One region of the Streptomyces sp. MUSC 14 genome, then DNA from elsewhere that is predicted to be linked to it. Evidence: riboswitches for the same ligand, from Rfam matches in the RefSeq annotation. Region 1 holds a riboswitch; each other region holds the start of a gene.

Region 1 (7,719 bases):
ATGCCGCGGCCTTCCTGGCGCAGGTAGAGCAGTACTCCGCCCCGGTCGGCGATGCGCTCGACCGCCTCGCGCAGCTGGGGGCCGCAGTCGCAGCGGGCGGAGCCGAAGACGTCGCCGGTGAGGCACTCGGAGTGCAGCCGCACCAGCGGGACGGAGCCCGGGGCCGGGTCGCCGAGGACGACGGCGACGTGCTCCTGGCCGTCGGCCAGGCCGTGGAAGGTGACGAGTTCGGCGTCGACGCTGTAGCCGTCGTGGAAGCGCAGCGGTACCCGGACGCGGGCGCGCGGCGTGGCGGCGGGGGTGTCGGGCATGCGGGTCCCTCCGGAGGCTGCTGCTTCAGATTTGAAGCAGCTGTACGTCAGGGACCCTACCTCATGCTTAAAAGTTAAAGCAATTGAATCCGGGAGCGATTCACAGCGGTTCACAGCGCTTCCCGGCGCTTTTCGGCGCATCGCAGCGACTCACGAGGAGGCGGGCGGCGGCTGGGACGACGGACACGACGACCGGCGCCGCCAGGGCACATCCCCCGTGCCGGCCTCGGCGTCCTCGTCCTGCAGTCCCCGCGCGACGCTCGTGAAGATCTCCTCCAGCTGCCCCACCTGCGCGGGCGTCAGCCGGTCGAAGAGGGTGCCACGCACGGTCTCGACGTGCCCGGGCGCCGCACGCTCCAGCACGGCCATCCCCTCGTCCGTCAGTACGGCGATGCTGCTGCGCTTGTCCCAGCGGCAGTCCTCCCGGCGCACCAGCCCGTCCCGCTCCAGCCGGGTCACCGCGTACGTCAGCCTGCTGCGCGTGATCTTCACCGTCTCGGCGAGATCGGTCATGCGCAGCCGTCGCTCGGGCGCCTCGGACAGGTTGGCCAGCACCGAGTAGAAAAGGTGGGGCATGCCGGCGTCCTGCTGGAGCTGCCGGTCCATCGCGTCCTCCAGGAGGTGGGTCGCGGCCATGTACGCGCGCCAGGCGCGCTGCTCCTCGGGGCTGAGCCAGCGGGTCGTCATGCCGCCAGTGTAGGTTTGTTTCAAACTTGAACCAAGAGTCCCGCTCCGCAGACCTCGCAGACCCGCAGGGAGAGTGCGCCCGATGTCGTACCCGTATGTGCTGCTGTCCGCCGCCGTCTCTCTCGACGGCTACCTGGACGACACCGGCCCCGAGCGACTGCTGCTGTCCGGCCCGGCCGACTTCGACCGGGTCGACGAGGTGCGGGCCGCGTCCGACGCCATCCTCGTCGGCGCCGGCACGATCCGTGCGGACAACCCGCGGCTGCTGGTCAACTCGGCCGAGCGCCGCGCGGCCCGGATCGCGGCGGGCAGGCCCGCATACCCCCTCAAGGTGACTGTCACCGTCTCCGGCGACCTCGATCCGGCCGCGAGGTTCTGGCACACCGGCGGGGCGAAGGTCGTCTACACGACCGACGCCGGTGCCGAGCGCGCCGCACGCCTCCTCGGCGACGGTGCCGAGGTCGTCCCGCTCGGGCCCGACCTCGACTGGCGGGCGCTCCTGGAGCACCTGTACGTCGTGCACGGTGTGCGGCGCCTGATGGTCGAGGGCGGCGGCACGGTCCACACCCAGCTCCTGCGGCAGGGTCTCGCCGACGAACTCCAGCTGGTCCTCGCCCCGCTGCTCGTCGGCGACCCGGCCGCCCCGCGGCTGTTCGGCCCGGGGGCGTACCAGTCCGGCCGCCTCCGCCTCACCGAGACCCGCCGGATCGAGGACGTCGTCCTCATGCGCTACGAGCCCACCGCCCCCGGCACCGGAGCCGTCCCCGCCGCCGCCGACCGTCACTGGCTGCGCATCGCCTGCGAGCTCGCCGCGCTGTGCCCGCCCTCGAAGACGGCGTTCAGCGTCGGCGCGGTGGTCGTCGCGGCCGACGGCACGGAGCTGGCGCGCGGTCACTCGCGCGAGGGGGACGACCCGGTGGTCCACGCGGAGGAGGCGGCGCTGGCCAAGATCGACCCGGCCGACCCGCGGCTGGCCGCCGCCACGGTCTACAGCAGCCTGGAGCCGTGCGCCCGCCGCGCGTCCCGGCCCGCGCCGTGCGCCGAGCTGATCCTGCGGGCGGGAGTGCGCAGGGTGGTGACGGCATGGCGCGAGCCGGACACGTTCGTCGCGGCGGCCGACGGCAGCGGGATTCTGGCGCAGGCCGGGGCCGAGGTGGTCGTAATGCCGGAGTACGAGGCGCAGGCCAAGGCGCCGAACGGGCATCTGGTGCGGTGAGCCGCCGCGCCCCTTCGGGGGCGCACAACACTCAGGGCCCGGAATCCAGTGGATTCCGGGCCCTGAGTCTTCAGTAGCGGGGACAGGATTTGAACCTGCGACCTCTGGGTTATGAGCCCAGCGAGCTACCGAGCTGCTCCACCCCGCGTCGTTGTGTCTCAAGAGTACCCCATGCGAGGGGCAGCTCGCACACCGCTTGATCACGGAAGCCGGCAGCCCCGTGATTCCGGGCCCGTTTCCATGGATTCTTCACTGACGGTGACCGCGCGACCGCCGTCCGCATAACATCTGAGACACCATCAAAAACGCCGAGACTCCTGAGCGTCGGCCAACTCGACCGGTTTGCTGTGGTTCTGGCCGGTACGTCCGGCCGGAAAACGTTAACGATCAAGCCGAACGGCTTGGAAAGTGACTTGCAGGTCTATTAACGTTCGATAACGCAGCGCGGTCGTCCCAGCCGTCACAAGAGACGGCTCCGTGCGCACGCGCCGAATCCCGCAAGGGAACCGGGGAACCACCACCTTGGGGTGAATCACGCGGACACCGACGTGAACTCACTGAGTCACGCCCGGTATACGCGCGTAGGAGACCTTCCTGCTCCGAACCCGTCAGCTAACCCGGTAGGCGACGGAAGGAAAGGAGTACGCCCGCGTGGCGTCCAACCGGCTTGCCCCCGAAGCCCCGTTCATACCGGCGTCCGACGAGCCCGAGACCTTCGCCTACGGCTCCCACCCCGCCGAAGAGGGCACGTGGGAGGAGTGGAACCCCACCGAGGACTCCGTCGACCGGGTCCGTGGCCGGCACCGGGTCGCCAAGCAGCGCGGCGGCTTCGCCCGCAGCTCCACCGTCCTCGGCGTCGGTGTCATCGCGGCCGTCGGCGCGGGCGGCATGGCCAGCGCCCACACCGGCAAGCCGCCGGTCTCCATCTCCCTGCCGGACTCCGTGAGCCACCTCTTCGAGGGCGGCTCCACCGAGGCGCCGAAGTCCACCACCGCCACCGGGCTCTCCGACGTCGGCATGCACACCGAGAGCGGCAAGAGCGGCGACGCCGGCGAGGCCCTGCGCAACCGGATCATGGCCCAGGCCGAGCAGCAGCAGAGCAAGGCCGACAGCCGGGCCACCGCCGCCAGGCTCGCCGCCGCCGAGCGACAGACCGCCGGCGCGGCCGCCCAGGCCGAGCAGGACGCCGCCGCCAAGGCCACGGCCGCCAAGGCCACGGCGGAGGCCGACGCCGCGAAGGCCGCCGAGGCCAAGCGCCTGGCCGAGCTCGCCAAGCAGTACACGCTGCCCGTCGTGTCGTACACGATCACCGGCACCTTCGGTCAGCCCGGCGCGATGTGGTCCTCCGGCTACCACACCGGTCTCGACTTCGCCGCCCCCACCGGCACGCTCATCAAGGCCGTCCACGGCGGCACCATCACCCAGGCCGGCTGGGCCGGCGCCTACGGCTACCGCACCGTCCTGACCCTGGACGACGGCACCGAGCTGTGGTTCTGCCACCAGTCCTCGATCGGGGTCTCGGTCGGCCAGAAGGTCTCGACCGGCGACGTCATCGGCCGCGTCGGCGCCACCGGCAACGTCACCGGCCCGCACCTGCACCTGGAGGTGCACCCGAACGGCCAGGCCACCGCCGTCGACCCGGCGCCGTGGCTGCGGGACAAGGGCCTCAACCCCTGACCGTCCCGCCTTCCGAGTGATCGTGGCGCCGGTGGCGGAATGAGATCATCCGCCACCGGCGTTGACGTGAAGCATGACTTCCTTGCGCACACTCGGCAGTTCGGATCTCCGGGTCTTCCCCCTCTCCCTCGGCGGCAACGTCTTCGGCTGGACCGCCGACGAGGCGACCTCCTTCGCCGTCCTCGACGCCTACACGGCGGCCGGCGGCAACTTCATCGACACCGCCGACGCCTACTCCGCCTGGATCCCGGGCAACCAGGGCGGTGAGTCCGAGACGATCATCGGCAAGTGGGCCAGGGCCCGCGGCAACCGCTCCGACGTCGTCATCGCCACCAAGGTCAGCCAGCACCCTCAGTACCAGGGCCTGTCCGCCGCCAACATCAAGGCCGCCGCCGACGCCTCCCTGCGCCGCCTGGACACCGACTACATCGACCTCTACTACACCCACTTTGACAAGCCCGAGGTCCCGGTCGAGGAGATCATCGGGGCCCTCGACGAGCTGGTGAAGGCGGGCAAGGTCCGGCACATCGCCGCCTCCAACATCAGCGCCGCACGCCTGCAGGAGTCCCTCGACTTCTCCGCGCGCGAGGGCCTGGCCCGCTACGTCGCCCTCCAGCCGCACTACAACCTCGTCTCCCGCGACACCTACGAGGGCGAGCTGCAGGAGGTGGCCGCCGAGGAGAACCTCTCCGCGGTGCCGTACTACGCCCTCGCCTCGGGCTTCCTGACCGGCAAGTACCGCCCCGGCACCACGGTCGACAGCGCCCGTGCCGGCCGGGCCCAGGAGTACGCGGACTCCGCGCGCGGCCAGAAGATCCTCGCCGCGCTGGACGAGGTCGCCGCCGCCCACGAGGCCCCGCTCGCCACGGTCGCCCTGGCCTGGCTCGCGGCCCAGCCGACGGTCACGGCCCCGATCGCCTCGGCCCGCACGGTCGACCAGCTTCCCGCACTGCTGGGAGTGGCGGACCTGAAGCTGACGGACGAGGACCTGACGAAGCTGACGGCGGCGTCGGCCTGATCCCCTCCCGGCGGCGCCGAGCCCCGCGCGAGCCCGCGGGCCTACGACTGGTACGGGTTGTGGGCGGGGTACGCGGGGTACGCGGGGTACGCCGCCGGGTATCCGTATCCGTATCCGTACTGCGGATGCGGAGGAGCCCAGCGCACCGGAGCCGGAGCGGTGGCCCGGGCGGCGTACTCCAGGGCCGGCCGTGCGGCGTCCCTGCGCCGCCAGAGCGCGTCCAGCAGCTCCCGTTCCCGTACGACGAAGTCGGCCCCGGCCCGCCCGCTGCGCCCGCGGCGGCGCAGCAGCGCGAGCGTCGTGGCGTACGCCTCGTACTGCGCCACCTCCCGTGCCGCCGGCTTCCCGCCGTGGTGCCGGGCGTAGTCGCGCGCCGCGCGCCGCGCCCGCATCGACCCCAGCGCGTCCGGCTCGGCCGGCCCCAGCCACCCGGCCAGCACATACGCGGGCAGCTCCGTGCGCACGGTCCGCAGCTCCCGCTGCCGTGTCCAGATCGCCAGCCAGGTCAGCAGCCCGAACACGGGCACCATGAAGCAGCCGTAGACGGCGAAGAACCCGAACTCGCCGAAGGTCGAGGAGCCGTTCCAGCAGGCGTGCATGCTCATTGCGAGCAGCAGCCCGCAGACCGGCAGCAGCACCCGCCGCGCGCGCTGCCGTGGCGCGGAGAACGCGGAGAGGCCGAAGCCGAGGCCGGTCATGGTGGTGAACAGGGGGTGCGCGAACGGCGACATCACGATGCGCACGAAGAAGGTGGCGGCGGTGACGGAGGCGATGCCGCTGTCGCCGGAGAGCTGGTCGGCCCCGAAGGCCGTGCCGAGGTAGAGGATGTTCTCGGTGAACGCGAAGCCGGTGGCGGTGATCCCGGCTATCACCATCCCGTCCACGATCCCGGTGAAGTCGCGCCGGCGGAAGAGGAAGACCAGCAGCACGGCCGCGGCCTTGGCGGACTCCTCGACGATCGGCGCTATCACCGTGGCGCCGAGGGTGTTGGCGCCGGCCGGATCGGCGGTGGCGGTCGCTATCCACCTGGTCGCGAAGCTGTTGGCGACGATGGCTATGAGCGCCGCCGCGCAGGCGCCCCAGGCGAACGCGAAGACGAGGTTCCGCCGGGGGCCGGGCGCCACCCGGTCCAGCCAGCGGAAGGCGGCGGTCAGCCACGGCACGGGCAGCATCGCCAGCCCGAGCCCGACGAGGAACCCCTCGGTACCGGTCTGCCGGCGCACGAGCGCGAGGATCACCAGCCCGGACAGCGCCAGCAGCGTGATCAGGGCCCCGTACCGCACCGAAGCGCGCTGCCACCAGTGCGGATGGCGGAGCACGGGACCGCCGGGGGCGGGCGGGTACGCGGGATACGGAGGACTGGTCGGACTGATGGCCACGGCATCGACCCTAACGGTGACGGGACGAGGGGCTGGAGCGGATTACCGGACCGGGAAGGTCCGGCCCGGTCACGCGCTCCTGTGCGGTACGCGCCGGAACAACAGGTCGTTCACCACATGACCCTTGTCCAGTCCCTGCCCCTCGAAACGGGTCAGCGGCCGGAACGCGGGACGCGGTGCGAAGCCGCCGTCCGCCTGCGTGTTCTCGAAGTCGGGGTGTGCGGTGAGCACGTCGAGCATCTGCTCGGCGTACGGCTCCCAGTCGGTCGCGCAGTGCACGAGCGCGCCGGGGCGCAGCCTCGTCGCGGCCAGGGTGAGGAACTCGGGCTGGACGAGCCGCCGTTTGTGGTGCCGCTTCTTCGGCCAGGGGTCCGGGAAGTAGACGCGCAGCCCGTCGAGCGCGTCGGGCGTGAGCATCTCGCGGAGCAGGATGATCGCGTCGCCGTTGGCCACCCGGACGTTGGTCATGCCGCCCTGGTCGGCGAGGTTCAGCAGATTGCCCTGGCCCGGCGTGTGCACGTCGACGGCGAGGATGTTGGTGTCCGGGTCGCCGGCGGCCATCTGTGCGGTGGCTTCGCCCATGCCGAACCCGATCTCCAGCACGACGGGCCGGTCGTTCCCGAACAGCTCGCCGAGGTCGATGACCTGCTGTCCGTCGATGTCGAGCCCCCACACGGGCCACAGCCGCTGGAGCGCGTCGGCCTGCCCGGCCGTCACCCGGCTGCGCCGCGGCTGAAAGCTCCGGATCCGCCGCTCGAAGTGCGACCCGGCGGGATCGGCCTTGGGCCCGTCCGGAAACCGCGGCTCGCCCTTGGCCCGGGTGTGCCGGACGGACGCACCGGGTGCGTGCGGGTCGGCCGGGGCGGGGACGTCGGGAGTGTTCAGCGAGTCAGACACAGTAAGACCGATTTTACGGCGCCCCACAGACACCCTCGGCTCCCGCCGGGTTTCCTCAGGTGGTTGAGGCGAGCATGTCCAGCACGCGACGTCCCACTTCCCGGCCGATGGGCAGGGAGGCGGTGGCTGCGGGGGAGGGGGCGTTCAGTACGTGGACGGCTCTCGCGCTCTCGCGGATGAGGAAGTCGTCGACCAGCGTCCCGTCCCGCAGCACCGCCTGTGCCCGCACCCCGGCCGGGGCGCGCACCAGGTCCGCGGGCTCCGCGCCGGGCAGCAGCCTGCGCACGGCCTCCAGGAACGCCCCCTTGGACACCGATCGCCGCAGCTCCCCGGCGCCGTATCTCCAGTGCTGCCGGGCGATCGCCCACGAGCCCGGCCAGGCCATGGTGCCGGCCAGCTCCCGGGGCCGTACGACCCCCCAGCCGTATCCCTCCCGGGCCAGCGCCGGCACCGCGTTGGGCCCGATGTGCACGCCGCCGTCGATGCCCCGGGTCAGATGCACGCCGAGGAACGGGAACGCCGGGTCCGGCACCG
Region 2 (7,719 bases), on a different contig from region 1:
CACCTGACCGGCCGCGCCGTACCGGAGGGGGAACAGCGCGCCGGCCACCGCTACGTCGTGGAGAACATCGACCTGCCCGCCCTCCTCGCCTACCGCCGCAGCGGCTACACGACGCCGCACGCGCCGGCGAAGGCGAGCGGGACGGAGCTGGCCTGGTTCGCGGGTGACGACCCGCTGCCGTTCCTCACGATGCTCGCCCGGTTCGTGCGCCCGGGCGCGAAGCACCTCTATCAGCTGTGGCGGACCAACCGCCGCGGCGGCAGCACCTCCACGAAGTAGGCAAAGCCACCGAGACAAGAGTGGCGCACCGTGTCCTGGGGAGGGACTTCGTGACTCGACCGGTTGCAGTCATCGGGGCCGGGCCGTTCGGCCTGTCCACCTCCGCCCATCTCCGCGCGCGCGGCATCCCCGTCCGCGTCTTCGGCGACCCCATGGTCAGCTGGCGCGCCCACATGCCCGAGGGCATGCTCCTGAAGTCGACACCCGCCGCGTCGAATCTGGACTGCCCGCAGCCCGGCCACACGCTCGCCGACTACTGCGCCGCGGCCGGGATCCGCCGTCTGGTGACCGACGAGGACATCATCCCCGTGGAGACCTTCGTCGCCTACGGCGAGTGGTTCCAGCAGAAGCTGCTGCCCGGCCTGGAGCGGGTACGGGTCGTGTCCGTCGACCGGGACCCGCGCGGTGGCTTCGAAATCAAGCTGGACTCGGGAGAGTTGTTCCCCGCGCGTGCGGTCGTCGTCGCCACCGGCCTGTCCGGCCTCGCCCACCTTCCGCCGGAACTCGCGGGCGCGGCGTCCGACGGGCCTTCCGCGTCCGGCCCGCTCTCGCACAGCTCCCAGCACCACGACCTCGGCCGGTTCACCGGCCGGGAGCTGATCGTCGTCGGGGCCGGCCAGTCCGCGCTGGAGACGGCCGCGCTCGCCGCCGAAGCCGGCGCACGCGTGCGCGTGGTCGCGCGCGGACGCGGCCGGGTCGCCTTCGGCGCGCCGCCCTGGGAGCAGCCGAGGCTGCGTCCCGCATCCCCCTTCGGCCGCGCCTGGTCGCTGTGGGCGCTGAGCTACTACCCGCACCCCTACCGCCACCTGCCCGAGCCGACCCGTCACTACCTGGCCCGCCGGGTCCTCGGACCGCTCGGCGCCTGGTGGCTGCGCGAGCGGTTCGACAGCGCCGTACAGGTGCAGGAAGTCGAGCGGATCGTCCGCGCGGAGGCATCGGACGGCAGTCCTGTCCTCACGGTCCGCACGTTCTCCCGCCCTGGCACCTCCCCGCGCGCGGGGAACCCTGCCGACGGTACGGAACGGCTCACCGCCGACCACCTCATCGCGGCCACCGGCTACCGCGTCGACATCGCGGCGATGGACTTCCTCGGCCACGGCCTGCGCACCCGGCTCGCCGTGAGCCGCGGCGCGCCGAGGCTCGGCCCCGGCTTCGTCTCCTCCGTCCCCGGCCTGTACTTCACCGGCCTGCCGGCGGCGTCGTCGTACGGCCCGGTGATGCGCTTCGTGTGCGGCACGGAGTTCGCCTCGCCGCGCCTGGCAGGGCACCTGGCGGCGGCCCACGGCTGACGAAGCGGCCGTATCCGGGGGCGGCGGCGTATTCCGGGTCTGCGGCAGCGTCATCAGGCGGTTTGCGGGCTCCACTTGGGGGTGATGAGCACGTAAGTACGCAGTACGGCAAGGTGAGTCGGACCGGCCCCGCGTCCGTATTCTCTGATCATGGCAGCCGCATACGCACTGATCGCCACTGACCTGGACGGAACGCTGCTGCGGGGCGACGACACGGTCTCCGACCGGTCGCTCGCCGCGCTCGCACGGGCGGCGCGGGCCGGTGCCCGGCATCTGGTGGTGACGGGCCGCCCGGCCCCTCGGGTACGGCCGCTGCTCGCGCGTCTCGGCTGCACGGGGCTCGCGGTGTGCGGGCAGGGCGCGCAGGTCTACGACGCCGGAAGCGGGCGCCTGCTGTGGTCGGTCCGGCTGCACCGGGAGCTGGCCGAGGAGGCGCTCGGCAAGATCGAGGCCGAGGTGGGGCAGGTCTACGCGGCCGTCGACCAGGACGGCGTCGACGGGCTCACGCTGATCGAGCCCGGCTACCGGATGCCGCACCCGACCCTTCCCTCGGTACGGGTCGGCCGGCGCGACGAGCTGTGGCGCAGGCCCATCAGCAAGGTGCTGCTGCGCCATGCCGCCCTGTCCGACGACGAGTTGGCGGCTGTCGCGCGCGCGGTGGTGGGCTCGCTCGCGACGGTCACCATGTCGGGGCCGGGGACCGTGGAGCTCCAGCCGTCCGGGGTGACCAAGGCGACCGGGCTGGCACTCGCCGCCGAGCGGCTCGGCGTCGGCGCCCGACAGGCGCTGGCGTTCGGGGACATGCCCAACGACATCCCGATGTTCGACTGGGCCGGGCACGGGGTCGCCATGGCCGGCGCGCATCCCGAACTGAAGGCGTTGGCCGATGAGATCACCATGTCGAACGAGGACGACGGCGTCGCCGTCGTCCTCGAAAGACTGTTTCCGACCGGCTGACCGGTGCATCGGTGCGCGCAGGTCAGCCGGGTCTCGGACGGTCCCCCACCGGGCCGCGTCAGGGCCGCGGTGTCTCAGTACGCGCTGTGGACGTTGTCGATCGAGCCGTAGCGCGCGGCGGCGTAGTTGCAGGCCGCGGTGATGTTCGCGACCGGGTCGTACGGGTCGAGCGCGGTGCCGGTCACGTGGTAGGCCCGGAAGGTCGGGTCGATGACCTGGAGCAGGCCCTTGGACGGGATGCCGGCGGCGGCGTTGGAGTCCCAGTTGTTGATGGCCGTCGGGTTGCCGGAGGACTCCCGCATGACGTTGCGGTAGATGCCGTTGTAGGAGCCCGGGATGCCCTTCTGGGCCATGATCGAGAGGGACTCGCGGATCCAGCCGTCGAGGGTGTTCGTGTACCCGGAGGCGTTCACGAGGGACGTGGTCGTGGCGGTCGGCGAGGGCGTGCTGGTGGCGGCGGAGGCGCTGGTGGCACCGATGAGCGGCATCGCGAGGACGGCGGCACCGGTGCCGGCGACGGCGAGGGTGCGCAGGAGACGGCTGGTGCGGGTACGACGATGCTGAGCGGCAGCGGACATGGGGAGTTCCTCTCCGTCGCCTGCGAGGTGAGCTGTCGGGTTCGGGCGGGGAGGTGCCCGGCCGTGCCTTCGCGGGAAGGCGCGGCTTCACCCCTAGCCGTTCCGGTGCGGCGTGTGCCGACCGGTCCGGCGACTTACCTGGGTCCCCCGCTCCTGCCGTACGAATGAGTTCGCGGATGGTGGTGCGGGCGGCGGCAGGATTCGGCGTCCGCCCGGCGAGCCGGAACGTATGCGAGAGCACATGTCGGGAACAAGTGCTGGAATCACACAACGTCCCGTTTGACCTTGAAGTGCGCCCTATGAGGCACTTGATCCTTTGCGGTTGCCAATCCTCAACTCCCCCGCGAGGCAAGGGGAACGGATGGACCGGCCATCGATGGGTGGACGTCGGCCCCCGTGACTCAAGTCACGAAGGAGCAAATCGCCATAGAGTGTGCATAAGGGATTTAACAGACTCGCGCTCCGAGTGGCGCAGGTCGTAGAGGGGGACGTGAAGGGGAGGTGAGGGGGCGGGCCGGGGTGGAGGTGTTACTCCGCTCGCTCCTCGGTGTGCGACAAAGTGCGTAGCATCCTATAAGTCAATAAATGTCCGCTCTTATCGTCTGATCGAAAACAAGCCGGTCATGATCCAATACCGCCTGTGCTGGACCGGTGGGCGCTATCGGTGATCGAAACAGGACCGGATACGCTGACTTGAGTGATGGCAGCGACCTATCGACAAACCGTGTAATCGCCAGCAGACACCAGCAGACAGGAGACCCCTCGTGACCGTCGTCGGGCCGTTCGGGCTGAGCGTGCGGGACCAGGCTCTCGAAGCCGATGTCCAGGCCGGATTGGCGGCTGTCGAGGAAGGCTTGCTCGAGGCCACCAAGAGCGAGGTCCCGTTCATCACGGAGGCCGCGCAGCACCTCGTACGGGCCGGCGGGAAGCGGTTCCGGCCGCTGCTCGTGATGCTCGCGGCGCAGTTCGGCGACCGCCACGCGCCGGGCATCGTGCCGTCGGCCGTCGTCGTGGAGCTGACCCACCTCGCCACGCTGTACCACGACGACGTCATGGACGAGGCGGCCGTGCGGCGCGGTGTGGACAGCGCCAACACCCGCTGGGGCAACTCCGTCGCGGTCCTCACCGGTGACTTCCTCTTCGCCCGCGCCTCCCAGATCCTCGCCGACCTCGGGCCCGAGGCGGTCCGGGTGCAGGCCCTCGCGTTCGAGCGGCTGGTCACGGGCCAGATCCTGGAGACGGCGGGCCCCTCGGACGGCCGTGACCCGGTCGAGCACTACCTGGACGTACTCGGTGGCAAGACCGGCTCGCTGGTGGCAGTCTCGTGCCGGTTCGGCGCGATGATGTCGGGCGCCGACGAGACGGTCGTCGACGTCCTCACCCAGTACGGCGAGCGGCTCGGTGTCGCCTTCCAGCTCGCCGACGACGTCCTGGACATCGCCTCCGACTCGCACGAGTCCGGCAAGACCCCGGGCACCGACCTGCGTGAGGGCATCCCGACGCTGCCCGTGCTCCGGCTGCGCGAGCGCGCGGCCCGGCTGGGGCTGCCCGAGGACCTCGCGCTGTGCGAGCTGCTGGACTCCGACCTCACCGACGACGCCCGGCACGCCGAGGCCCTGACCGCCCTGCGCGCGCACCCCGCGCTGGAGCAGGCCCGCCGCGACACCGTGCGCTACGCCGAGGAGGCCCGGGCCGCGCTGTCGCCGCTGCAGGACTGCGACGCCAAGGCGGCTCTGCTGGAGCTGTGCGACGCCGTGGTGCACCGCGCGGGCTGAGTCCCTGGACACGACGGCGGGCCGGTCCAGGACGGTGTTCCGGTCCCACGGCAGCGTGCCGGACCGTCCCCGCGGCACAGCGGCTGACGTGTCCACGACCTGGCGTACAGCCGGGCACGCCCCCTAGGGGTCGCGGCAGCCGTCACCCCTGGGTGTCATACCGCAGTCGTACACGGAGTTGGCTCCGTGGTCTGACGCTTCCTCATGGCCGATTTGGTGAGATGGGGAACACGGACATCACCACTCCTCACCGATTCGGGTGAGAATGGCGGCTCAGGGTGGACCAGCGTGAGGACAGCCGCCGCCGACGACGGAGGTAAGGCACACATGGCACCGTACGAATCCGACGACGCGGTGGACGCCGCGCGGGACGAGAACCCGCACGCCGGACGCCGCAAGGCCGCGCGTTACGCGGTTCCGGTCGCGGTGGTGGGCGTGGCGGCGGCCACGATCGGGCTGGTCCCGGCGCTCGCCGCCTCGGGCGACCCCGACCTGCCCAAGATCACCGCGAAGCAGCTCATCGACAAGATCGCCAAGTCGGACGTGCAGCAGCTGTCCGGCACGGTGAAGATCAGCACCGACCTCGGCCTGCCGAACCTCGGCGGCCTGGAGAGCAGCCTGGCCTCCGGCGCCGGCAAGGGATCCGGCGACGGTTCCTCCGCCGACCCGCAGGCCAAGCTCACCGAGCTGGTCTCCGGCACGCACACGCTGCGCGTCGCCGCCGACGGCCCGGACAAGCAGAAGATCTCGCTGCTGGAGAGCGGCTCCGAGTACAGCCTCATCCACGACGGTGCGAACGTGTGGGGCTACGACAGCAAGACCAACTCGGTCTCCCACAGCACCTCCGCCGCGACCGGCAAGGACCGCGGTGCCGAGCAGCCGCCGGCCACGCCGAAGGACTTCGCCGACCAGGCGCTGAAGGCGGTGGACGGCACCACGTCCGTCACCGTCGACGGCACCGAGCAGGTCGCCGGCCGCGCCGCCTACAAGCTGCTGATCAAGCCCCGCCAGCCGGGCACCACGGTCGGCGCGATCAGCATCGCGGTCGACTCGAAGACCGGCATGCCGCTGAAGTTCACGCTGACCCCGAAGAGCGGCGGCGCCGCCGTCGTCGACGCGGGCTTCACCGAGGTCTCCTTCGCCAGGCCGGCCGCTTCCACGTTCACCTTCACCCCGCCCAAGGGCGCGAAGGTGACGGAGCAGAAGAAGGGCGCCACGGCCCGGGAGCACGACGGGTTCAAGCCCGGCGAGGGCTTCGCCCAGGGCCACGACAAGGGCACTGTCATCGGCAAGGGCTGGACGTCCGTCGCCACGTTCGACACGGGCGCCAAGGGCGGCCTGCCGAGCGGCGGTTCCAAGGCCGGCGACGTCAGCGGTTTCCTCGGCTCGCTCGGCGACAAGGTCTCCGGCACGTTCGGCAAGGGCACGGTCTTCTCCACCCGCCTGGTCAACGTCCTGATGACCGACGACGGCAAGGTCTACGCCGGCGCGGTGACGAAGGACGCCCTGGTGAAGGCGGCGAACGAAGGAAAGTGACCCCGTCCGGGCACTACGGACCGTGATCGCGCGTTGACCTCTACGGAGCACGAATCGAGGGGGAGCCGATGGACGGACCGTCCGCCACGGAGCGGGAGGCGGGGGACGCCGAGCAGCATGTCCCGGGGCAGGCCGAGGCGAGCGTCATCGCCACGCGCGGCCTCACCAAGCGCTACCGCGGCGGACAGCTCGCCGTGGACGGTCTGGATCTGACCGTCCCGGCGGGCAGCGTCTTCGGCTTCCTCGGTCCGAACGGCTCGGGCAAGACTACGACCATCCGCATGCTGATGGGCCTGATCGAGCCGACCGCCGGCACGGCCCGTGTGCTGGGCCGCCCGATGCCCCGGGCGGCCCGCTCCGTGCTGCCCGAGGTCGGCGCGCTCATCGAGGGCCCCGCGCTGTACGGCTTCCTCTGCGGCCGGGACAACCTGCTGCGCTACGACGCCGCCGACCCGACCGCCGACCCCCGCACCCGGCGCGCCCGCGTCGCCGCCGCCCTGGACCGGGTGGGCCTCGCGGCGGCCGCCGGAAAGAAGGCGCGAGCGTACTCGCTGGGCATGAAGCAGCGCCTGGGGCTCGCGGCCGCCCTGCTCCGGCCGCGCCGGCTGCTCGTCCTGGACGAGCCCACCAACGGTCTCGACCCGCAGGGCATGCGGGAGATCCGCGCCCTGATCAGAGAGCTGGCCGCCGACGGCACGACGGTCTTCCTCTCCTCTCACCTGCTCGACGAGATCGAGCAGGTGTGCACGCACGCGGCGGTCATGACGCAGGGCCGGCTCGTCACCCAGGGCGCGGTGGCCGACCTGGCGGCCGGGGCGCGCGGCCGGCTGGTGGTCATCACCCCGGATCCGGCCGAGGCCGCCCGGGTGCTGAAGGAACAGGGCGTCGGGGACGTCACCGCCGACGGCGACCGGGTCACCGGCGAACCGCCCGCGCGGGACCTCGCCGAGGTGAACGCCGCGCTGGTCACGGCGGGCGTGCGGGTGCGCGGCCTCGCGCTCGAACGGGCCTCGCTGGAGGACGCGTTCGTGGCGCTGACAGGGGAGGGTTTCGATGTCGCGGGCTGAGACGGATCCCCCGTCCGAGAAGGATCCCGGGACCAGGGCGGTTCCCGTGTCCGGGGCGGCCCTCGCCTCCGCCGTGCGGCGACCGAGCCCGCTGTGGACGTTCGGGCTGCTGCGCAGCGAGCTGGTCACGACCGTCCGGCGCTGGCGCACGCTCGCCTTGCTCGCAGTGCTGGCCGCGGTGCCGGTGCTGGTCGGGATCGCGGTGAAGATCGAGACGCGCGGCGGCGGGTCGGCGGAC
Region 3 (7,719 bases), on a different contig from region 1:
GCGCGCAACGCCGCGCGGTCCCGGCGCCGTACGCCCGCCAAGCGCTCCGCGCTGCTGACCGTCGCCGTGCCCTCGGCCTGTGTGATGGGCGTCGCCGGGATCGCCGTCGCCTCGGTCGGCGCGTTCAGCGACGACGTCAAGGACACCACCGCCACCGCCTCGGACGCGCACGCGGTCAAGCCGGCGATCGCCAACAGCAAGCTGGACGCCCAGCTCAAGACGCTCTCCGCCGACGCCCACGACTTCGCCGACCGGGCCAGCCGGACGCAGGAGCGGATCGATCTCAAGAACCAGCAGGACCAGGACCGCAAGAAGGCCCTCGCGGAGGCCGCGCTCAAGGAGCGGCTGCGCCCCAAGTTCGTCCTGCCGGTCCTGCAGAAGGGGCTCAGCGCCTACTTCGGCCAGGCGGGCGTGAACTGGATGTCGGTGCACACGGGCATCGACTTCCCCGTCTCCTACGGCACCACGGTGATGGCCGCCACCGACGGCACGGTCACCACCAAGTGGAACAGCGCCTACGGCAACATGCTGATACTGACGGCGAAGGACGGCACGGAGACCTGGTACTGCCACCTGTCCAGCTACCGCGTCCCCTCGGGTACGTCCGTCAAGGCCGGCCAGCCGATCGCCTACTCCGGCAACTCCGGCAACTCCACCGGCCCGCACCTGCACTTCGAGGTGCACCCGGCGGGCGGAGCGGCCGTGGACCCGCTGCCGTGGCTGCGCAGCCACGACCTGGACCCGACCTGAGCCGCGTATCCCGACGTGAGCCTTGACGGTGTGGGCCCCGCCGGACCGGCGGGGCCCACACCGTCCGCCGCTCCTACAGCTTCTCGACCGGCGCGTACCGCAGCAGCAGGCGCTTCGGCTTGCCGTCGCCGAAGTCGATCGTCGCCTGGGCCTTGTCGTCGGCACCCGCCACCGCGACGACTGTGCCGAGCCCGAACTGGTCGTGGGTGACCCGGTCGCCGATCGCCAACGACACCGCCGGCTTGTCCGTCGTACGCCGCGTGGCGAACCCGGACGCGCCCGCGGCCGACGAGCGCGAGCGGGACGAGGACAGCGAGGCGGCGATCCCGGAGGCCGGGCCGGAGGAGACCGGCGCCGTCGCGCCCGTCCGCTTCCACTCCAGGTGTGCGGTCGGGATCTCCTCCAGGAAGCGGGAGGGCGGGTTGTACGACGGCTGGCCCCAGGCGCTGCGCATGGACGACCGGGTGAGGTACAGCCGCTCACGCGCGCGCGTGATGCCGACGTACGCCAGGCGCCGCTCCTCCTCCAGTTCCTTGGTCTGGCCGAGGGCGCGCATATGCGGGAAGACGCCGTCCTCCATACCGGTCAGGAAGACGACCGGGAACTCCAGGCCCTTGGCGGTGTGCAGGGTCATCAGCGTGATGACGCCGGCGCCTTCCTCGTCCTCGTCGGGGATCTGGTCGGAATCGGCGACGAGGGCCACCTTCTCCAGGAAGTCGGCCAGCGTGCCCTGCTCCCCCTCCGCGCGCTCCTGCTCGAACTCCAGGGCCACGGCGGCGAGTTCCTGGAGGTTCTCGATGCGGGTCTCGTCCTGCGGGTCGGTGGAGGACTGCAACTCGGCCAGATATCCGGTGCGTTCGAGTATGGCCTCCAGGACCGTGGCCGGTCCGGCGCCGGACTCCACGATGGTGCGCAGGTCCTCCATCAGCGTGTTGAACCGCTTGACCGCGTTGGTGGAGCGCGCGGCCATGCCGTAGGCCTCGTCCACGCGCTTGAGCGCCTGCGGGAAGCTGATCTTCTCGCGCTGCGAGAGGGCGTCGATCATCGCCTCGGCGCGCTCGCCGATGCCCCGCTTGGGGACGTTGAGGATGCGGCGCAGCGGCACCGAGTCCTCGGGGTTGGCGAGAACGCGCAGGTAGGCCAGGACGTCCCGGACCTCCTTGCGCTCGTAGAAGCGGACGCCGCCGACGACCTTGTAGGGCAGGCCGACGCGGATGAAGACCTCTTCGAAGACACGGGACTGCGCGTTGGTGCGGTAGAAGACGGCCATGTCGCCCGCCTTGGCGTCGCCCGCGTCGACCAGGCGGTCTATCTCATCGGCGACGAACTGGGCCTCGTCGTGCTCGGTGTCGGCGACGTAGCCGGTGATCTGGGCGCCGGCGCCCGCGTTGGTCCACAGGTTCTTCGGGCGGCGGGACTCGTTGCGCTCGATGACCGCGTTGGCGGCGCTCAGGATCGTCTGCGTGGAGCGGTAGTTCTGCTCCAGCAGGATCGTCGTCGCGTTCGGGTAGTCCTCCTCGAACTGGAGGATGTTGCGGATCGTCGCGCCCCGGAAGGCGTAGATCGACTGGTCGGCGTCACCGACGACGCACAGCTCGGCGGGCGGGAGGTCGTGCTCGCCCGGCGGGGTGGCGACGTTCTCGTCGGCGCGCTCGACGGTGCCGACCAGCTCGCGGACCAGTGCGTACTGGGCGTGGTTGGTGTCCTGGTACTCGTCGACCAGGACGTGCCGGAAGCGGCGGCGGTAGTGCTCGGCGACGTCCGGGAAGGCGCGCAACAGGTTGACCGTCGTCATGATCAGGTCGTCGAAGTCGAGCGCGTTGGCCTCGCGGAGGCGGGACTGGTAGAGCGCGTAGGCCTGGGCGAGGGTCTTCTCGAACCCGTCGGCCGCCTGGGCGGCGAAGTCCTCCTCGTCGATCAGCTCGTTCTTCAGATTGCTGATCTTGGCGCTGAAGGACTTGGGCGGGAAGCGCTTGGGGTCGAGGTCCAGGTCGCGGCAGACCAGGGCCATCAGGCGCTTGCTGTCGGCGGCGTCGTAGATCGAGAACGACGACGTGAAACCGAGCCTCTTCGACTCGCGGCGCAGGATGCGCACGCACGCGCTGTGGAAGGTCATCACCCACATCGCGTGCGCGCGCGGGCCGACGAGCTGCTCGACGCGCTCCTTCATCTCGCCCGCGGCCTTGTTGGTGAAGGTGATCGCGAGGATCTGGCCCGGGTGCACGCTCCGCTCGGCGAGCAGGTGGGCGATGCGGTGGGTGAGCACACGGGTCTTGCCGGAGCCGGCGCCGGCGACGATGAGCAGCGGGGAGCCGGCGTGCACGACCGCGGCGCGCTGGTTGTCGTTCAGCCCCTCCAGCAGCGCCGCCGCGTCGAGGGCGGGGCGGGGGGCGCCGTCGCGGTAGTAGGAGTCCCGGTCCGGCGGCACGTCGAACTTCCCGCCGAACAGATCGTCCGGAAGCGGCTCCGGAGCGTGGTCGTCCTCGGGCGGCGGCGGAGGCTCCTCGTCACGCCCGCGCGGGGGCTGGAGGTCCGCCAGGAAGCTGTCGTCAAAGAGGCTGCTCATCGCTCTCCGAGTCTAGGGCGCCCCACCGACAACCGGTCGCCGTCCCGGGAAGAAGACCCCGCGCGCGGAGGGGCGAACATCCCCTACACAGCGGAATCGCCCGATGACACGGACGTGATTCCCGTCTCGGATCACGAAAATGTATCGGACATATCACGCACCAACCTTCACACTAGCCACACGAGTTGGCTAGGTTGCCGTCGGGCCGCGTGCGCGGCTCCCGCCGAGTCCGGCCCGTCCCGTACGGGGCGCCCGGAGCCGGGGACCCACCGAACCTGGGGTGAATCGGCCGACTCCCGTCCGGGACGACGCCGTAGGGCAACCCTTCCGAACCACCGCCCGAACCCGACAGCTAACCCGGTAGGCGGACCATTGGAAGGAGTCGCCTCCCTTGGCGTCGCACCGCAAGCCGCGCCCCGGCGGGACCACCGCGTCGGGTATACGCACCCCCGCTCTCGCCACCGCCGCCCTCACCTCCATAGCCATGCTGTCCCAGACCGCCGAGGCCGCCCCGAGCACCGGCCACACCCGGCCGAGCCTGGAGGAGGTGGAGAAGAAGGTCGACGACCTCTACCGGCAGGCGGAGTCGGCGACCGAGAAGTACGACGCGGCCAAGGAGCGCACCGGCAGGGAGCGCGGCCACGTCGACGCCCTCCGCCAGGAGGTCGCCCGCCGCACCGACACCCTCAACAAGGCCCGCGAGGAGCTGGGTTCGTTCGCCGCGGCCCAGTACCGCACCGGCGCCGCCGCGCCGAGCACGGCCACCTTCCTGCTGGCGAACAGCCCGCAAGACTACTTCGACCAGACCCAGCTGATGAACCGGCTGACCACGCGCGAGAAGAGCGCGGTCGACGCCTACATCGGCGATCAGGCCGCCACGATGAAGAAGCGGCGGGAGGCCGCCGAGAGCCTCCAGACACTGACCACCTCGCAGCAGGACCTCCAGACGGCCAAGGCGACCGTCCAGAAGAAACTCGCCTCCGCGCGCGAGCTGCTCTCGCAGCTGACGGCGCAGGAGAAGGCGCGGCTCGCGCAGATCGAGCAGGCCAGGCAGCAGGAGGCGGCGCGCAAGGCGGCCGAGCTGGCGAAGCAGCAGGCCGCGGCGCAGGCCGAGCAGCAGAGCGGTTCGTCCGGCTCGTCGTCGGGCTCCGGCGGGTCCACGTCCACGGGCTCGACGGGCTCCACCTCTTCGGGGTCCTCGGGATCCTCCGGGTCGACCAGTTCCTACGACACGAAGGCCGAGAAGGCCCTCGCCTTCGCCCGCGCTCAGATCGGCAAGCCGTACGTGTGGGGCGCCACCGGGCCGGGCTCCTACGACTGCTCGGGCCTGACCCAGGCCGCCTGGAAGGCGGCCGGCGTCTCGCTCCCGCGCACCACGTACGACCAGGTGAACGCCGGCACCACGGTTTCCCTGGCGGATGCGCGCCCGGGCGACCTGATCTTCTTCTACGACGACATCAGCCACGTCGGTCTCTACATCGGCAACGGCATGATGATCCACGCCCCCAAGCCGGGCGCCTACGTCCGCGAGGAATCGGTGTACTACGGCGGCGAATCGATCATCCACAGCGTGGTCCGCCCGGGCTGAGCTCCGCTCCGGTTTCACGCGCGCGTGGCCGGTGCCGTCCCGGCCACGCGCGCGTACCGGCTGTTTCCACGCCCACACGCGCGTGCCCTTCCCAGCCCGGCCCGCACGGCTGCCTGGCATCGGCGCGTGTCCGGCATCTCGGCTCTGCGCGGCACCTACTGTGCGCGGTGACGGTCGCGCTGCTCGTCCCGACCCTGGCCTGGTACGTCGTCCTGTCGGCGGCCGGGGCGGCGCGGCTCCGGCCCTGCTACGACGTACGGCGGTGGCCGACGGTGTTCTCGATCGGGACGACGGCGACGGCGACGCTGTCCGTCGCGGCCGCCGTGGGCGTCCCGTCGCTCCGGTGGCCGGGGCGGGTGCTGGCGTGGGTGGCGGTGGCGGCGTGGCCCGCGGTCGGCGCCGCCGAGGTGCGCACGGCCCGTGCGGCCGTCAGGTCCACAGGACGGCGATGAAGATGTTCGCCATGGTCAGCAGGCCGACGACCCCGAAGGCGCCCTTCTCGACCTTCTCCTCGTCACGCTTGACGTAGACCAGGCCGAGAATCACGATCAGCAGCGCCAGCTTCAGACCGATCTTGATGGTGTTGATGTGGTGGTCGCCGGCCTGGTTGAGGCCGACCAGCACCACTCCGGTGACGAGCATGGTGAGCGCGCCGTGCAGCATCCCGGGGACGAAGCGGGCCGTGCCCTGGCCCATCGCCTTCATCTGGGTGAGGAAGCCGCCGAGCAGCGCGGCGATGCCGATGATGTGCAGGCCGACGAAGAGATGGATGAGTACGTCCATGAGGCCGGAGCCTAATCCGGGCGATTCGGTCGCCAGTCACCGGGCCCCGGGCACAGCCGTCCACGCCCGGCCGCCACCCACTCTCGGTCTTGCATATATGCGGCCCATAGCACCTCACGCCTCGCGCCTTTCCCGCTTTCCGCGCATCGGTCATCACGCTGTGTGAAGAGATCGACTCCGGGTCGGCCGTGCGATCACATACGGTCACTTACTGGTCTGTCGACGCCAGTTCTGCACACTGCGTTACCTGCTCGTCACACTCCGGCCTAGCGTCCTCCCCCAGGTGACCGGCTTCCCATCGCCGCCCGGGCCAGGGGCGGCGACCGGGCACCACCGCCGAGAAGGGTCCGGCGGCGGCCCGTTCCCCCGTGCGGGCCGCCGCCGGACGCACGCACCGCTCGGCCGGACCGCGCGGCACACGGGCCGCTCGGCCGTCGAGTCGTGTCGAGTCGCACGGAAGGACGTGACGGTCCAGGTGGCAGCGCACCGCAAGCCCCGGCAACGCCCGATCGGCCCCACGGCCCGGACCGCTGCCACGCTCGCCCTGACGGGCGCGGCCACGGCGACGGGGTTCGGCGGTTCGGCGCACGCCGAGCCCCCGCCGACACCCGCGCAGGTGAAGGCCAGGGTGGACGCGCTGTACCGGCAGGCCGAGGCCGCGACCGAGAAGTACGACGGCGCCAAGGAGACGACGGACGCCACCCTGCACAGGCTCAACGCCCTGCGCGACGAGACCGCTCGCAGGCAGAACGGGCTCAACTCGGCCCGTGAGGCGCTCGGTTCGTTCGCCGCGGCGCAGTACCGCGCCGACGGCTTCTCCCCCGCCTGGCAGCTGGCCCTCTCCGACGAACCCGACCGGTACCTGGCCGACGCCTCGTTCGCCGAGCGGGCCGGCGACCGGCAGACCGCCGCCGTGTCCCGGGTACGCGAACAGCTGCGGGAGATCGAGCAGTTGCGCGGCGCGGCGCGCGTCCAGCTGACGTCGTTGCGCTCCCGGCAGGCCGAACTGCGGCGACAGAAGGCGGCGATCACCGGCAGACTCGGAGATGCCCGGCGGCTGCTGGCGCGGCTCACGCCGCAGCAGCGGTCCGAGGTCACCGGCGACGACGGCACCCGGGAGCGCGCCTCCCGGTCCGCCTCGGACGTCCGGGACGCCCTGGCGCGGGCCGGGTCCGCCACGGCCCCTGACACGCGTGCGGCGGCGGCCGTCGCCTACGCCTACGCCAAGCTCGGCAGCCCCTACGTGTGGGGCGCGACCGGTCCGCACGCCTTCGACTGCTCGGGTCTGGTCCAGGCCGCCTACCGCTCCGCCGGCATCTCCCTGCCCCGCACCACCTACGCCCAGATCGACGCGGGCCGACGCGTCTCCCGCTCCGAACTGCGCCCCGGGGACCTGGTGTTCTTCTACGCCGGCGTCAGCCACGTCGGCATCTACGTGGGAAGCGGGCAGATGATCCACGCTCCCAACCCCTCGGCGCCGGTCCGGCTGGCCCCGATCGGCCTGATGCCGTTCGCGGGGGCCGCCCGGGTGGTGTGAGGGGGAGCCCGTAGGGGCCGGCCCGGGAGCCCGTGGGGGCCGGCCCGGGAGCCCGTGGGGGCCGGCCCGGGTCAGACCAGCCGTCGTGCCGTCGCCCAGCGGGTCAGTTCGTGGCGGTTGGACAGCTGGAGCTTGCGCAGGACCGCCGAGACATGGGATTCGACCGTCTTCACCGAGATGAACAGCTGCTTGGCGATCTCCTTGTAGGCGTAGCCGCGGGCGATCAGCCGCAGCACCTCGCGCTCGCGCTGGGTGAGGCGGTCCAGGTCCTCGTCCACGGGCGCGGCGTCGGTGGAGGCGAAGGCGTCCAGGACGAACCCGGCCAGCCGCGGCGAGAAGACCGCGTCGCCCTCCTGCACCCGGAAGATCGAGGCGACCAGGTCGGTGCCCGTGATGGTCTTGGTGACGTAGCCTCGCGCGCCGCCGCGGATCACACCGATCACGTCCTCCGCCGCGTCCGACACGGACAGCGCGAGGAAGCGGACGGGCTGCTCG
Region 4 (7,719 bases), on a different contig from region 1:
GGCCGGGCCGCAGGACCCGCCGGCCTAGAAGGCCGGTCCCGCGACCACCGAGACCGTCATCGGCAGCGACGTGCCCGAGCCGTCCCGGCGCGGGTCCAGCTCCGGCAACTCGGCCGGGGCGCCGGTCTTCTGGGCCGCGCGCGCGGGAACCGGGCCCGCCCAGGCCAGCGACAGGCAGTCCTCGCCCTTCAGGAACCGCTGGCAGCGCACGCCGCCCGTGGCCCGGCCCTTGCGCGGGTACTGGTCGAACGGGGTCAGCTTGGCCGTCGTCTGCACGGAGTCGTCCAGCGTGCCGCGCGAACCCGCCACCGTGAAGACCACCGCGTCGACGGCCGGGTCGACCGCCGTGAACGAGATCACCTTGGCGCCGTCGGTGACCTTGATGCCCGCCATACCGCCCGCCGGGCGGCCCTGCGGGCGCACGATGGACGCCTGGAAGCGCAGCAGCTGCGCGTCGTCCGTGATGAACACCAGGTCCTCGTCGCCGGTGCGCAGCTCCACCGCGCCGACGATCCGGTCGCCCTCCTTGAGCGTGATGACCTCCAACTCGTCCTTGTTGGACGGGTAGTCGGGCACCACGCGCTTGACGACGCCCTGTTCCGTGCCGAGCGCGAGGCCCGGGGACGACTCGTCGAGCGTGGTCAGGCAGACCACCGTCTCGTCGTCCTCCAGCGACACGAACTCCGCGAGCGGGGCGCCCCCGGCGAGGTTCGGCGCGGTCGCCGTCGGCGGCAGCTGGGGCAGGTCGACCACGTTGATCCGCAGCAGCCGGCCCGCCGAGGTCACCGCGCCGATCTCACCGCGCGCGGTCGCCGGCACCGCCGAGACGATCACGTCGTGCTTGACGCGCTTCGCGTCGGCCCCTTCGGGGAGCGCCTCGTCTGCCGCCGTGCGGGCCAGCAGGCCGGTCGAGGACAGCAGCACCCGGCACGGGTCGTCGGCCACCTGGAGCGGCACCGCGGTCACCGGGGCGCCCGCGGACTCCAGCAGCACCGTGCGCCGGTCGGTGGCGAACTTCTTGGCCACGGCGGCCAGTTCGGCCGAGACCAGCTTGCGCAGCTCCGCGTCGGACTCCAGGATCCGGGTCAGCTCCTCGATCTCCGCGGTGAGCCTGTCCTTCTCCGCCTCCAGTTCGATGCGGTCGTACTTGGTGAGCCGGCGCAGCGGCGTGTCGAGGATGTACTGCGTCTGGATCTCGCTCAGCGAGAAGCGCTCCATCAGGCGCTGCTTGGCCTGCGCGGAGTTCTCGCTGGAACGGATCAGCCGGATGACCTCGTCGATGTCGACCAGGGCGGTGAGCAGACCCTCGACCAGGTGCAGCCGGTCGCGGCGCTTGGTGCGGCGGAACTCGCTGCGGCGCCGGACCACGTCGAAGCGGTGGTCGAGATAGACCTCCAGCAGCTCCTTCAGGCCCAGCGTGAGCGGCTGGCCGTCCACCAGCGCCACGTTGTTGATGCCGAAGGACTCCTCCATCGGGGTCAGCTTGTACAGCTGTTCCAGGATCGCCTCCGGCACGAAGCCGTTCTTGATCTCGATGACCAGGCGCAGGCCGTGCTCGCGGTCGGTGAGGTCCTTGACGTCGGCGATGCCCTGGACCTTCTTCGCGTTGACCAGGTCCTTGATCTTCGCGATGACCTTCTCGGGGCCGACCGTGAAGGGCAGTTCGGTGATGACCAGGCCCTTGCGGCGGGCCGTCACCGTCTCCACCGACACCGTGGCACGGATCTTGAAGGTGCCGCGGCCCGTCGCGTACGCGTCCCGGACGCCGTCGAGGCCGACGATCCGGCCGCCGGTGGGCAGGTCCGGGCCCGGGACGTGCCGCATCAGCGCGTCCAGGTCGGCGTTCGGATGCCGGATCAGATGGCGGGCGGCCGCGATCACCTCGCCGAGGTTGTGCGGCGGCATGTTCGTCGCCATGCCGACCGCGATGCCCGAGGAGCCGTTGACCAGCAGGTTCGGGAAGGCGGCCGGCAGTGCCACCGGCTCCTGCTCCTGGCCGTCGTAGTTGGGCGCGAAGTCGACCGTGTCCTCGTCGATCGACTCGGTCATCAGGCCCGTCGCCTCGGCCATCCGGCACTCGGTGTACCGCATCGCGGCCGGCGGGTCGTCGTTGCCCAGCGAGCCGAAGTTGCCGTGGCCGTCGACGAGCGGCACGCGCATGGAGAACGGCTGGGCCATGCGCACGAGGGCGTCGTAGATCGACGCGTCGCCGTGCGGGTGCAGCTTGCCCATGACCTCGCCGACGACACGCGCGCACTTCACGTAGGCGCGGTCGGGGCGCACGCCCATCTCGTTCATCTGGTACACGATCCGGCGGTGCACCGGCTTGAGGCCGTCACGGGCGTCCGGCAGGGCGCGCGAATAGATGACCGAGTACGCGTACTCGAGGTAGGAGCCACGCATCTCGTCCACGACGTCGATGTCGAGGATCTTCTCCTCGTACGAGTCGTCGGGCGGCGGGGTCTTCGTGCTGCGGCGGGCCATCCTGCCTGGCTCCTTGCTGAAGCGTTTGACGGATCTGACGCCGACCATTGTGGACCGAGGCACTGACAACCCGTGCCACGACCCGGTAACCGCGGCCCCGTCGGCCGCCGAAAGCCGCCTCGGCACCCGTCCGGCACGGCGCGCGCGATCCGCTGTGGGCGTACGGCCCGCGGGAACTTCGCCGAGGTCCCGCACGCTTTGCATACAGTGGCAGACACGGCAGGAAAACCGCGGTTAGCACAACCGCCTCCGCTCGCGAAGGGACGTACATGCCCATGGGTCACACGACCACAGCCGAGGCAGGCTCCGGGGGCCTGACAGCGACCGAGCACCGCCTGGCCAACGGTCTGCGCGTGGTGCTCTCCGAGGACCACCTGACCCCGGTGGCGGCGGTCTGCCTCTGGTACGACGTCGGCTCCCGCCACGAAGTCAAGGGGCGTACCGGCCTGGCTCACCTTTTCGAGCACTTGATGTTCCAGGGCTCGGGACAGGTGAAGGGCAACGGCCACTTCGAGCTGGTGCAGGGCGCCGGCGGCTCGCTGAACGGCACCACCAGCTTCGAGCGCACCAACTACTTCGAGACCATGCCCGCCCACCAGCTGGAGCTCGCGCTCTGGCTGGAGGCCGACCGCATGGGCTCGCTGCTGGCCGCCCTCGACGACGAGTCCATGGAGAACCAGCGGGACGTCGTCAAGAACGAGCGCCGCCAGCGCTACGACAACGTCCCCTACGGCACCGCCTTCGAGAAGCTGACCGGCCTCTCGTACCCGGAGGGCCACCCCTACCACCACACGCCGATCGGCTCGATGGCGGACCTGGACGCGGCCACCCTGGAGGACGCCCGCCAGTTCTTCCGCACCTACTACGCGCCGAACAACGCCGTGCTGTCCGTGGTCGGCGACATCGACCCCGTACAGACCCTCGCCTGGATCGAGAAGTACTTCGGCTCGATCCCCGCGCACGACGGCAAGCCCGCGCCGCGCGACGGCTCCCTGCCCGAGGTCATCGGAGAGCAGAAGCGCGAGGTCGTCGTCGAGGAGGTCCCGGCGCGCGCCCTGATGGCCGCCTACCGGCTGCCGGAGGACGGCACGCGCGCGTGCGACGCGGCCGACCTCGCCCTGACCGTCCTCGGCGGCGGCGAGTCCTCGCGCCTCTACAACCGGCTGGTGCGCCGCGACCGTACGGCCGTCGCGGCCGGCTTCGGCCTGCTGCGCCTCGCCGGCGCGCCCTCGATGGGCTGGCTGGACGTGAAGACCTCCGGCGACGTCGAGGTCCCGGTCATCGAGGCCGCCATCGACGAGGAGCTCGCCCGGTTCGCCGAGGAGGGCCCCACGCCGGAGGAAATGGAACGCGCCCAGGCTCAGTTGGAGCGCGAGTGGCTGGACCGGCTCGGCACGGTGTCCGGCCGCGCCGACGAACTGTGCCGGTTCGCCGTCCTGTTCGGTGACCCGCAGCTCGCCCTCACGGCCGTGCAGCGCGTCCTCGCGGTGACCTCCGAGGAGGTCCAGGAGGTCGCCAAGGCCCGCCTGCGCCCCGACAACCGCGCGGTCCTCGTCTACGAGCCGAAGTCCCCGGAAGCCCCTGACGCCGACGTGCCCGAGGACCCGGAGCAGGAAGCGACCGTAGAGGCCGGCAACGAGAACGAGGAGACGGCCAAGTGACCGAGCAGCTCACCAGCATGGACTTCCACCCTCAGCCGCAGCCGGGTGAGGCCAAGCCCTGGGCGTTCCCGGCCCCCGAGCGCGCGGCGCTCGACAACGGCCTGACGGTGCTGCGCTGCCACCGCCCCGGCCAGCAGGTCGTCGCCGTCGAGGTGCTGCTCGACGCGCCCCTGGACGCCGAGCCGGCCGGTCTGGACGGCGTCGCCACGATCATGGCGCGAGCCTTCTCCGAGGGCACCGACCGGCACTCCGCCGAGGAGTTCGCGGCCGAGCTGGAGCGCGCGGGCGCCACGCTCGACGCGCACGCCGACCACTCGGGCGTCCGCATCAGCCTGGAGGTGCCCGCCTCCCGCCTCGCCAAGGGCCTTGGCCTGCTCGCCGACGCCCTGCGTGCGCCCGCGTTCGCCGAGAGCGAGGTCGAGCGGCTGGTCCGCAACCGCCTGGACGAGATCCCGCACGAGCTGGCCAACCCCACCCGCCGGGCCGCCAAGGAGCTGTCCAAGGAGCTGTTCCCGGCGACCTCGCGCATGTCGCGCCCGCGCCAGGGCACCGAGGAGACGGTCGAGAAGATCGACGCGGCCGCCGTACGCGCCTTCTACGACCGCCATGTGCGCCCCGCCACGGCCACCGCGGTCGTGGTCGGCGACCTCACCGGCATCGACCTGGACGCCCTGCTCGGTGAGACCCTGGGCGCCTGGAGCGGCACCCCGGGGCAGCCCCGGCCCGTGCCGGCCGTGAGCGCCGACGACACCGGCCGCGTGGTCATCGTGGACCGGCCCGGTGCGGTCCAGACGCAGCTGCTCATCGGCCGCGTCGGCCCCGACCGGCACGACCGTGTGTGGCCCGCGCAGGTGCTCGGCACGTACTGCCTGGGCGGCACCCTCACCTCCCGCCTGGACCGCGTCCTGCGCGAGGAGAAGGGCTACACCTACGGTGTGCGCGCCTTCGGCCAGGTCCTGAGGTCCGCGCCCCCTTCTCCCGGTGGGGCTACGGGCGCCTCCCTGCTCGCCATCAGCGGCTCGGTGGACACGCCGAACACCGGTCCCGCGCTGGACGACCTGTGGAAGGTGCTGCGCACCCTCGCGGCGGAGGGCCTGACCGACGCCGAGCGGGACGTGGCCGTGCAGAACCTCGTCGGGGTGGCGCCGCTCAAGTACGAGACGGCGGCGGCCGTCGCGAGCACGCTGGCCGACCAGGTCGAGCAGCATCTGCCCGACGACTTCCAGGCGACGCTGTACCGGCAGCTGGCCGCCACGGGCACGGTGGAGGCCACGGCGGCCGTCGTGAACGCCTTCCCGGTGGACGGCCTGGTGACCGTGCTCGTCGGTGACGCCGCGCAGATCAAGGCGCCGGTGGAGGCGCTCGGCATCGGCGAAGTCAGCGTGGTCGCGGCCGAGTAGGGCACGCGTGCGTGGGGCCCTGACCGCCTACGGGTCGTCAGGGCCCCTTGTCGTTCCGCACTCTTCCCCAGATGCCCGATTTGGGGCGGAGGTTGCCTGTCTGCCCTGTGGGATGCGCTACAAAAGCCCGGTTCGGTTTGGGGACCGGCGTCCGGCCCGCCTAGCGTCGTCCGGGCTGTTCGTCAGGCAGTGCGCCGCACCCGCGGCACCGGACAGCCATCGCCGAGTCCCCGTACGGCGCGAGCCAGGGGAGCCGGGGACCCAGTCCCTTGGGGTGAATCGGACGCCCACGCGTGCGCGTGGCGGCCGTAGGAGACCTTCCTGCTCCGAACCCGTCAGCTAACCCGGTAGGCGAGAGGGAAGGAAAGGACCAGCCACTCCATGGCGTTCATGTGCGCCACCGGGAAGCACCGCAAGCCCGGCCGGGTCACGCGCACCACCGCTCAGGCGGCCGGTATCGCGGCCCTCACCACCGGTGTCATCGGCACGCTCGCGGCGTCCCCCGCGTCCGCCGCCCAGAACTCCGTCGAGCGGACCGGCCTCACCCCGGTGATCAGCGTGGGCGACGACATCGCCGAGCAGATCGACGCGCAGGCGGCCGCCCAGCGGCAGGCCGCCGCGCAGAAGGCGGCCGAGGAGGCCGCGGCCCGGCGGGCCCAGGAGGTCCGGGAGGCCAAGGCCCGCGCCGCACGCGAGGCCGAGCGCGAGCGGCTGAACCGTTTCGTCGCCCCGATCACGGACTCGTACGTCTCCACGGGCTACCAGGCCAGCAGCTCCCTGTGGTCCTCCGGTTCCCACACCGGCATCGACTTCCACGCGGCCGGCGGCACGCCCGTCCACGCGGTCGGCTCCGGCACCGTCGTCTCCACCGGCTGGGGCGGCGCGTACGGCAACGAGATCGTGATCCGGATGGCCGACAGCATGTACACCCAGTACGGCCACCTGTCGTCCATCGGCGTCACGGTGGGGCAGCAGGTCACCCCGGGCGAGCAGATCGGTCTGTCCGGCGCGACCGGCAACGTCACCGGCCCGCATCTGCACTTCGAGGCCCGTACGACCCCCGACTACGGCTCGGACGTCGACCCGGTCGCCTATCTCCGCAAGCACGGCGTGAACGTCTGACGCGCACGGCGCACGCGACACGGCATCCGAAGCCCCGGCTCACCGAGCCGGGGCTTTCGTCGTTATCCGCTGTGTCCGCAGTGCGCTTAGGGGAGCCACTGTCCAAAAAATATCCATGGATTCCGGCCCGCCGTCGGAAATTCTGGCTCATTGCAATAGAGTCACGGAACACGCGTCCATCGTCGACGTGTCACGGGGATTAAGGCGGAGGTCGGTCATGCGTATTCCGGCGCACTCGGTATGCACAGCGATCCGGGACGACATCGTCGCCGGTGTCCACGAGCGCGGCAGCCGCCTCACCGAGGAAGTCCTGGCCCGTCGCTACGGCGTCTCGCGCGTCCCTGTCCGTGAGGCCCTGCGCACGCTGGAGGCGGAGGGTTTCGTGGTGACGCGCCGGCACGCGGGCGCGTGCGTGGCCGAGCCGACCGAGCGGGAGGCGGCCGACCTGCTGGAGATGCGGATGCTCCTGGAGCCGCTCGGTGCCGCCCGGGCCGCGCAGCGGCACACGGAGGCGCATCTGAAGGTGCTGCGCGGCCTGGTCAGGCTGGGCCAGGAGCGGGCCAGGCGGGGCAGCAGCGAGGATCTTCGGCAGCTGGGCGGCTGGTTCCACGAGACACTCGCCCAGGCCTGCGCGAGCCCGTCGCTGACCTCGGTGCTGACCCAGCTGCGCCACAAGATCGCCTGGATGTACGCGGTGGAGGCGCTGCCGAGCCCGGTCGAGTCCTGGGCGGAGCACGGCGCGATCGTGGACGCGGTGGCGCGCGGCGACGGAGAGCGCGCGCGGACGCTCACCGCCCTGCACGGCGAGCGCGCGACGGCCGCGCACCGGCTTCGCTTTTCCGCAGGCGGCGAGCGTGTGAGGACTTCGCAACACGCCGTAAACATGGGCGGCCTGCGTCATTAACACGAGCGCCGTATACAAAGAAGAGTAATTCGGCGGAGGTGTATTCCGGCCGCCTGAATTCCGGTGTGTTCGCGCGTACCTGCCCGGGCATTTCATGGTCGGGCATTCGCGAAAAGCGGTGCCGAACGGCGAAGCCGCGCCGCCCGGA

What was found. Region 1 has a riboswitch for cyclic di-AMP ahead of BIV25_RS25800 (M23 family metallopeptidase). Riboswitches for the same ligand answer to the same signal wherever they lie in the genome.
Region 2: it holds a riboswitch for cyclic di-AMP, as region 1 does, so the genes downstream of both, BIV25_RS18465 (transglycosylase SLT domain-containing protein) here and BIV25_RS25800 (M23 family metallopeptidase) in region 1, are expected to answer to the same signal.
Region 3: it holds a riboswitch for cyclic di-AMP, as region 1 does, so the genes downstream of both, BIV25_RS00690 (NlpC/P60 family protein) here and BIV25_RS25800 (M23 family metallopeptidase) in region 1, are expected to answer to the same signal.
Region 4: it holds a riboswitch for cyclic di-AMP, as region 1 does, so the genes downstream of both, BIV25_RS16815 (M23 family metallopeptidase) here and BIV25_RS25800 (M23 family metallopeptidase) in region 1, are expected to answer to the same signal.

Annotation. Positions count from the first base shown of each region.
Region 1 is NZ_MLYN01000039.1:49,261-56,979, forward strand. Features, by position in the region: gene ribA (GTP cyclohydrolase II) at 1-311, opposite strand, end outside; gene BIV25_RS25785 (MarR family winged helix-turn-helix transcriptional regulator) at 462-998, opposite strand; gene BIV25_RS25790 (dihydrofolate reductase family protein) at 1,081-2,214, shown strand; tRNA gene BIV25_RS25795 (tRNA-Met) at 2,289-2,362, opposite strand; cyclic di-AMP (ydaO/yuaA leader) riboswitch at 2,691-2,858, shown strand; gene BIV25_RS25800 (M23 family metallopeptidase) at 2,866-3,891, shown strand; gene BIV25_RS25805 (aldo/keto reductase) at 3,965-4,909, shown strand; gene BIV25_RS25810 (PrsW family intramembrane metalloprotease) at 4,951-6,288, opposite strand; gene trmB (tRNA (guanosine(46)-N7)-methyltransferase TrmB) at 6,358-7,185, opposite strand; gene lhgO (L-2-hydroxyglutarate oxidase) at 7,241-7,719, opposite strand, start outside.
Region 2 is NZ_MLYN01000027.1:117,208-124,926, reverse strand. Features, by position in the region: gene BIV25_RS18480 (ATP-grasp domain-containing protein) at 1-279, shown strand, start outside; gene BIV25_RS18475 (FAD-dependent oxidoreductase) at 330-1,568, shown strand; gene BIV25_RS18470 (HAD family hydrolase) at 1,719-2,525, shown strand; gene BIV25_RS18465 (transglycosylase SLT domain-containing protein) at 2,600-3,103, opposite strand; cyclic di-AMP (ydaO/yuaA leader) riboswitch at 3,108-3,288, opposite strand; gene BIV25_RS18460 (polyprenyl synthetase family protein) at 3,868-4,878, shown strand; gene BIV25_RS18455 (outer membrane lipoprotein carrier protein LolA) at 5,206-6,414, shown strand; gene BIV25_RS18450 (ABC transporter ATP-binding protein) at 6,483-7,481, shown strand; gene BIV25_RS18445 (ABC transporter permease) at 7,468-7,719, shown strand, end outside.
Region 3 is NZ_MLYN01000005.1:145,017-152,735, forward strand. Features, by position in the region: gene BIV25_RS00680 (M23 family metallopeptidase) at 1-750, shown strand, start outside; gene pcrA (DNA helicase PcrA) at 824-3,316, opposite strand; cyclic di-AMP (ydaO/yuaA leader) riboswitch at 3,528-3,700, shown strand; gene BIV25_RS00690 (NlpC/P60 family protein) at 3,708-4,904, shown strand; gene BIV25_RS50180 (hypothetical protein) at 5,072-5,356, shown strand; gene BIV25_RS00700 (hypothetical protein) at 5,334-5,687, opposite strand; gene BIV25_RS00705 (C40 family peptidase) at 6,163-7,224, shown strand; gene BIV25_RS00710 (response regulator transcription factor) at 7,296-7,719, opposite strand, start outside.
Region 4 is NZ_MLYN01000025.1:126,297-134,015, forward strand. Features, by position in the region: gene BIV25_RS16795 (GTP-binding protein) at 1-28, shown strand, start outside; gene BIV25_RS16800 (DNA topoisomerase (ATP-hydrolyzing) subunit A) at 25-2,484, opposite strand; gene BIV25_RS16805 (pitrilysin family protein) at 2,754-4,145, shown strand; gene BIV25_RS16810 (pitrilysin family protein) at 4,163-5,545, shown strand; cyclic di-AMP (ydaO/yuaA leader) riboswitch at 5,756-5,914, shown strand; gene BIV25_RS16815 (M23 family metallopeptidase) at 5,927-6,667, shown strand; gene BIV25_RS16820 (GntR family transcriptional regulator) at 6,885-7,571, shown strand.